2 regions of the Arthrobacter sp. sptzw42 genome follow, and region 2 is predicted to be linked to the other one. Evidence: riboswitches for the same ligand, from Rfam matches in the RefSeq annotation. Region 2 holds a riboswitch; the other holds the start of a gene.
The links. Region 2 has a riboswitch for cyclic di-AMP ahead of AC5RT4_RS03570 (LysM peptidoglycan-binding domain-containing protein). Riboswitches for the same ligand answer to the same signal wherever they lie in the genome.
Positions count from the first base shown of each region.

Region 1: it holds a riboswitch for cyclic di-AMP, as region 2 does, so the genes downstream of both, AC5RT4_RS14415 (C40 family peptidase) here and AC5RT4_RS03570 (LysM peptidoglycan-binding domain-containing protein) in region 2, are expected to answer to the same signal.

Region 1 is NZ_JBNHEX010000012.1:55,243-58,872, forward strand. It holds gene AC5RT4_RS14410 (NlpC/P60 family protein) at 127-927, opposite strand; gene AC5RT4_RS14415 (C40 family peptidase) at 1,092-1,802, opposite strand; cyclic di-AMP (ydaO/yuaA leader) riboswitch at 1,873-2,053, opposite strand; gene AC5RT4_RS14420 (M23 family metallopeptidase) at 2,182-3,003, opposite strand; cyclic di-AMP (ydaO/yuaA leader) riboswitch at 3,013-3,224, opposite strand; gene AC5RT4_RS14425 (iron-dependent transcriptional repressor DtxR) at 3,369-3,630, opposite strand, start outside.
Region 2 is NZ_JBNHEX010000002.1:320,196-323,825, reverse strand. It holds gene AC5RT4_RS03575 (protein adenylyltransferase SelO) at 1-673, shown strand, start outside; gene AC5RT4_RS03570 (LysM peptidoglycan-binding domain-containing protein) at 775-1,626, opposite strand; cyclic di-AMP (ydaO/yuaA leader) riboswitch at 1,630-1,801, opposite strand; gene AC5RT4_RS03565 (TraR/DksA family transcriptional regulator) at 2,184-2,540, shown strand; gene AC5RT4_RS03560 (DNA alkylation repair protein) at 2,537-3,106, shown strand; gene AC5RT4_RS03555 (DUF1810 domain-containing protein) at 3,090-3,533, shown strand; gene AC5RT4_RS03550 (glucose 1-dehydrogenase) at 3,615-3,630, opposite strand, start outside.

The DNA.
Region 1 (3,630 bases), on a different contig from region 2:
AGCCGTGTCCGAACCAAAATAGGCGCGGGACCCGCAAACCCTCCGGGTTAACTGACAGAACCCCCGCCGGAAGGGCAGGGGTCCTGTCTGGATTTCGTCAGCTATGCAAAACGTGGCGGAAGAGTGTCAGTTGACGCGGATGAACACCGGGCCGGAGCCTACGTTGGCGCTGAAGACAACAGTCTGGTTGCCGTTGTAGCCACCGTGGACGGCCTGGCCGTTGCCGGCGTAAACGGCGATGTGCGCCATGCCGGAACCACCGTTGGCGTAGTAGATGAGGTCGCCCGGCTGAGCCTCTGCAGCGCTAACCGTACGGCCCAGGGAAAGGTAGCCTGCCGGCCAGTCGTGGAAGTTGATGCCCACGGCAGCCAGGGAGTTGGTAACCAGCATGGTGCAGTCCTGCATAACGCCGAGCTGTGCGTAGGCGGCGGACAGGATGGCCGCACCCTTGCCGCTTGCCGGTGCAGAAACGGCGGGCGCGGCTGCTGCCGGAGCGGCTGCTGCCGGCGCCGTGGCGGTCACCTTGGCGACAGCGGCAGTCCGTGTGGCGGGAGCAGGAGCCGGAGCGGCTTTCTGAACCTCAGCTTCTGCCTCGACTTCGGGCTCGGGGGCTTCCACTACGGGGGCCGGGGTGGTGGTTACAGCCGGCTTCTCGAAGGAGATGGCGATGGTGGAAGCAGCCGAAATCGGAGCCTCAACGGTTGATTCAACTTCCAGGGTGGAAGCCGGAGCGGAATCACGCTGGACGTTGGCGTCAGCAGCGTTGGCTGCCAGGCCGCTGGTCAGGACAAGGCCGGAAGCCGCTGCGATAACAGCCGCCTGGCGTCCTACGCCGCCGGCGTTGTCGCCGACAGCTTTGGCAATGATGGCGAGCGAGTTGGTTTTGGTGACCTCGGCGCGGTGCCGTGCGGTTGCACGAGTAGTCATCAGTTCTCTCTTTCGTTTTCCTTCGAACCGCATGTAGGCAGCCAAAGGGGACTGGACGTGCCGGCATCTTGGGGGTACGCCGGCACGCCCTGAACGGGGATGTGTGATTTAGCGAAAAGCGTGTTTGGGCAAAGAAAAAGCTCTTGGACCGTAAGGTCGAAGAACTAGTTCATGGTGAAGAACGCGGAGGAGCCGGTAGCGGCTACCGAGTGCAGCAGCGTTCCCTGGGAGGGGTTCAGGGCGCTGATCATCATGCCGTTGCCGACGTAGATGCCAACGTGCGCTCCGCCGTTCTGCATAACAAGGTCACCGGGCTGCGGCGTGGACGTGGGCTTCATTGCAGTCCATGCGTTCACGCGGGGGATGCTGATGCCGGCCTGGGCGTAGACCCACTGGGTGAAGCCGGAGCAGTCCCAGCCATTGGGGGTGGTGCCGCCCCAGACGTACGGGCTGCCGATGCCGGTGTAAGCGATGGCCGCGATGCCCGAGCTGGCCGCGGATGCGACGGGCTCGGCGATCTTCTTTGCTGCTGCTGTGGTGGCAGTCGCCGCAGTGGGGGCAGTTGACGCGGTCGCTGCAGTCGATGCGGCGGGGGCGTCCTCGTCATCGGAGGTTGACTGGACTGTCACAGGCTCCACAACAGGAGCGGCGATGGTGGTCACAACCGGCCGTTCGAAGGAAACGGTAGCCGTGGGTGCCGCGGTGACGGCAAGGGCGGGCTGCGCGGATCCGGACTCGGTGGAAGCGGAGATACCAGCAGTGGTATCTGCTGCATTGGCTGGCAGGCCCATGGTCAGGATGAGGCCGGATGCAGCAGCGATGACTGCAGCCTGGCGACCTACTGTCCCGGCATTGGCACTAACAGCCTTGGACATGGAGTCCAGGGCGTTGGTACGAACCGGTTGCGCGCGGTGGCGCGCCGAATTATGGCGTGAAGACACGAAGGTAGCCTCTCCCAATGCCTGCGAGGTGAGCTGTCGGATTCGGATGGGAGTCACCCGGCCGCGCGGCTTCCTGGGAAGCTTTTGCGACTTAACCCCAAGGCCTTCGAAACTAAAGGCCACAATTGGTTCCCCCGCCCCTGCCAGACGATGAAATGCGAACGGACCTTGAGCGGTGGCAGAGTTAGGCAATCCGCACAAGAGCGTCAACTTCGGAAAAGTTGACGCGAGTTAGACGGTACAGCAGTTTTGCGTGAATGTCACATTCAGGTCACGGCAGGTCAAGATGATTTGATAGCAAGCGGTCACTTGACTAGAGCCAGCTGGTGGGGTCGACGACCTCACCGTTGACCTGGACCTCAAAGTGCAGGTGGCAGCCGGTGGAGGCACCTGTGGTCCCGCTGAGGGCTACAACGTCTCCGCGGGAAACTGTCTGCCCCTCCTTCACGCTGAAGGAGGAGAGGTGGTTGTACGTGGTTTCCAGGCCGTTGCCGTGGTCCACTACAACGCGGTTGCCGCCACCGTACTCGTGCCAGCCGGCGAAGGTAACAGTTCCCGTGGCCGCAGCCAGGACGGATGTGCCGCACTGGGCCACATAGTCCTGCCCGCGGTGGAAGTCGCCGGAGCCTCCCGTGATCGGGCTGACGCGGTAGCCGAACGGCGAAGCAGTGGTCAAGGCAGCGAGTGGGGCACCGAGGCTTCCCGTGGAAGCAGCGCGGGTTACGGCGCCGGCAGACTGGGCGCTGAGCAGCTGCTTCAGCTTTCCGTCCGGGTCCGCCTGGGTGACTACAGCGGAACGGCTGAAGTCAATCGCGGCCCCGGCTTCTGCGGTGATCTGGGGCTGCGGGGCAACAGCTGACGCGGCAACGGCAGAGGATCCCAAGGTATCGGTGGCCATGACGGGACTGGTGGCCGGTACGGTCACGGTGAGTACCAGTCCGGTGGCGGCAAGTGCCACGCCGGCCTTTTGGCCGATGCCGCTGGCTGCAGCGAATTCGGTGACCTGACGGAAGGGACCCCGACGCCGGCGAGCATCACGGTGCGGATCGCGGGGGCGTTCCGAGGTGATGACTTCGACAACGCGCGGTGTCGAAGCAGGGACCGGCGCGCGGCGGCGTCCCCTGGAATTGTGCATGGTCAAGAAGGGTCCTCTCTGGAAAGCCTGCGAAGTTAGCTGTCGGATTCGGGTCAGAGAGTGCAAAGACCCGGTCCGCCGTAAGCAAGCTTCGGCACAGAGATATCCCGGAGGAATCCTTCACTGGAAGAGGCTTGCTGCTGACGGACTTAACCCCAAGGCAGTCCCCCGGCTGCCGCTTGTGGTTCCCCCGCCTCTGCCAGTTACGACTCGTGCTCCTGATCCGCTGGCAGAGCTCGGCTCCGGATCAGGTAACGCTTTAATATCAACTTCAGTTCAACTATAGAGGCAAAAGGGGCAAAGTAACAATTCCGTTATCTTTGCGTAAGCCACTTCACATGGGGTAGGACACCCAACGAGGATTCTCAGGCGAGGGCCACGAACACGTGGGCCGCCACCTCCGGCGGCAGCTCGAGCGCCCCTTCGATTCCCGGGACCCGGACGGAGATGTAGTCACCCACCCGTTCCAGCGACACAGCAGCGCCAGGCCGGATGCCGCCCTCGTCAAGCTGCGAGAGCAGCTCAGGCTCCACCTGGATGGGTTCAGCAAGCCGGCTGATGGTGACAACAGAGGCAGAACCGTAGGACTTCATCGCCTCCAGAAGGCTGACAGCCCCGTCGCCAAAA
Region 2 (3,630 bases):
CGCTTTCATGGACGCCTTCAACCCGGCCGCGGTGTACAGCTCCATCGATGTGGGCGGGCGTTACGCCTACGCCAACCAGCCGGTTATCGCGGAATGGAATCTGGCCCGCCTGGCCGAGGCCATGCTGCCACTCTTCCATGAAGACCAGGAACAGGCCGTTGCCCCGGCGGTGGAAGTACTTGGCAAGTTCCGCCGGCAATACAGTGACGCCTGGTTCGCCGGCATGAAAACCAAACTCGGCCTGGCGGAAGCCCCGGCCGGAAGCGCGGAGGCCGAAGAGGCCTCGGAGCTGGTGGACGGGCTGGTGGCCCTGCTGAAGGACGGACCGATCGACTACACGTCCTTTTTCCGCAACCTCTCGCACGCGGCCAGGGGCAACGACCGCCCCGCCCGCGGAATGGTTCTTGACCTGGCGGCCTTCGACGCCTGGGCCGGGCGGTGGCGCGCCCTGCAACCGGACGGGGACCTGATGGACACGGTCAATCCCGCCTACATCCCGCGCAACCATTTGGTGGAGGAAGCGCTCGCCGCAGCAACGGGGGGAGACCTTGATCCCTTTACCCGGCTCCTGGACGTGGTCAGTGCCCCGTTCAATGAGAGGCCCGGGCTGGAACGCTATGCCGAAGGAGCGCCGGAGGACTTCGGCAGCTACCAGACCTTCTGCGGGACCTGAAAATCCCCACATGGTGCCGGAACCAGGGGAGACCCGATGAAGCAAAACAGGGGCGGCAGCCGGGATTAATCCCGTCTGCCGCCCCTGTTCGGGTGGTGTGACTATGCTACGCGGACGAAGGAAGCGCCGCCGAGCCAGCTGATGGAGTGGACCTCGGTCTTGAAGCCGTCCACGCCGCCGCTGACAACCTGGCCGTTGCCGGCGAAGACGCCAACGTGGCCTGCGGTGATAACCAGGTCACCGGGAGCCGGGGTGGCAACGGTGGTGCCGTACTGGTAGAACTGGCCGGGAGCGAGGTCGCCAACGCTCTTGCCAACTGCGCGGAGTGCCTTCTCCACCATGGCGGTGCAGTCCTGCTGGACGCCCAACTGGCCGTAGGCGTTGGCCAGGATGGCTGCGCCGGTGCCCGTGCCGGTGGCTGCGGGAGCTGCCGGGGCAGGTGCAGCCGGAGCAGGTACGGCAGCCGTGGAGGCGTAGGACAGGTTCATGCCGGTGTTGGCAGGAGCGGCAGCCTTGGCGGGAGCCGGGGCGGCGGCCGGAGCAACTGCAACGGAGCCGGCACCGGGGATCTGGATCTGGTCGCCGGGGTAGATGATGGCGGTGATCGCCAGGCCGTTGGCGGCCAGGACGTCGTTCAGGGCTACGCCGTGGGCTGCCGCGATGGCACCGAGGGTATCGCCGGAAACAACAGTGTGGACGTTGGCTGCGGCTGCTGCCGGGGCGGCCACTGCAGCAGCCGGTGCTGCGTAAGCCTGGGTGTTAGTGGTCTCGGTGGTGTCCGGACCGGTTACGCCTGCGTGTGCCGGGGCGCCGACACCGAAGGCAATGCCGGATGCTGCTGCAACGGCGAGCGCCGGGCGGCCAAGGGACTTGGCTGACACAGCCAAGCCCTGGAGCGCGATTGAGCGGGCCGGAGTCGCGCGGTGACGGGCGGTGATGGAATTTTTTGACACGGTTGATCGCCTCTCCCATGCCTGCGGGGTGAGCTGTCGGGTTCGGGTTGGAGATACCCGGCCGGGAGCACATCCGGAAAAAGCGGAGGTGCTATCGACTTAACCCCAAGGCCTCATATGAGGCCGCGGAAACTTGGTTCCCCCGTCCCTGCCAGCTGAAGAGCGTTGGTTCCCGGGTCAGTGGCAGGGCTCGGCATACTGAGGGGAATGTCCCGTCTGGGAGGGACACCTGAAGACCCTAACCCGCGCGGGGCCCCATTGTCACGTTTGGGTAACATACGAGGTGCTTCTACCGCATTCCGCAAACGACTGGATGGTTGCAGCACCCCAGCCTGACCTTGCGAGATAGGCGCGCCGGAGATGTGGCTCGTGTTCTTTGTCACAGACCTATAACCTCGGCGTGAAACAGGCCGCCCTGGGATTCCGCGGCAGGAGCATATCGGGCTGGAAGGAAGGCTCCGGAATTCGGCCAGGCAACCGGGGCCCAGCGTGGCAGGCACGGCCTGGAACCGCTCCGGTGACGGGGAACAGGCACTGACCGCGCGTAGGCTTTTGCCATGCCTGACTACGAAAGGTTCCGGATCCTGCTGGAGGAGGAGCGGGAGCGCAAAGTTGCTCTCCTCCCGGCCCTCCGCGAGGACATCGCCTCGGCAAACTCGGCCCGGCAGGACTCGAATGTGGATGACGAGCATGACCCCGAAGGCGCCACCATCGCCTTCGAGCTGTCCCAGGCTTCGGCCCTGCTGCAGCAGAGCAGTGCCGGGCTCCACCAGGTGGACGCAGCCCTGGCCAGGATCGCCGCCGGCACCTACGGCACCTGCGCCGTCTGCGGTGAAGCCATTGCCGAGGGCAGGCTGGAGGCAAGGCCGTGGACGCCGTTCTGCATCCGGCACGCCGCGCCAGGCCGCCGATGACCAGCGGCAGGGAGCAGGTGGCGGCTGCCGCCGCATTTATTGACCGCACCCTGCAGAATGAGGGCGCCTGGTACCGGGCGGACGACGTCGAGGCCCGGCTGGGCGGTCAGCTGGCCTCCTACGGTTCTTCAGTGGGCGCTGTCCGGGGAACGGTCCGCGACGCCCTGCGCAAGTTCAAGGATTTTGATCACGACGGCGTTATGCAGCTCGCGTCCGCCCTGTGGGGCCAGCCACGGCCCGGCTCAAGGGCCGTTTATGAACGCCGCTTCGCCGCCGTCGTCCTGCTGCAGTCCAAAGTGTCACTCCTGCGCCACACGGACCTGACCCGGGTTGAGGGCTTCCTGCGGACTGCCGCGACCCAAGAACTGGCCGGCCCCCTGCTGGCCGATGTTGTGGCGCCGTTTTTGGCACGGCTTGACGGACGCGGGCGGCAACGTGCCAATGTCGTCCTCGCCCGCTGGCTGACGGACCCGGACAGCCAGTTGCGCCGCGCAGCGGACTATCTTGAACAGCATTCAGAACCCGAAGCCCCACCACAAGGAGACACCCATGAACGGACCCTTTGACCTTGAACGATTCGTCCACGCCCAGGACAGCGGCGGAACGTACGACCAGGCACTGGCGGAACTGCAGATGGGCAGTAAGTCCGGCCACTGGATGTGGTTCATCTTTCCCCAGCTCGCCGGCCTGGGACAGAGCGACATGTCCCGCCGGTACGCCATCAGCTCCCTCGCTGAAGCCCGGGAGTACCTGGACCATGAGGTGCTGGGCCCGCGGCTGCTCGACTGCGCCCTGGCCCTTACCAACCATGCAGGCCGCACCGCAGAGGACATCCTGGGCGGCATCGATGCCCGGAAGCTGCACTCGTCCATGACGCTGTTCCTGCGCGCGGCACCCGGCGAAACCGTCTTCAAGACCGTCCTGGCCAAGTTTTTTGACGGACAGCCGGACGCCGCGACTGATGAGCTGCTGGCGGGCCAGGACGCGACCTAGAATTTCGAACAAAAGAGCCGACGGCGGTGCCTGCGCTTCCTGCGCAGGGCACCGCCGTCGAACATACCCGGCAGCGCCGGGCTACGGCGAGGGGCTG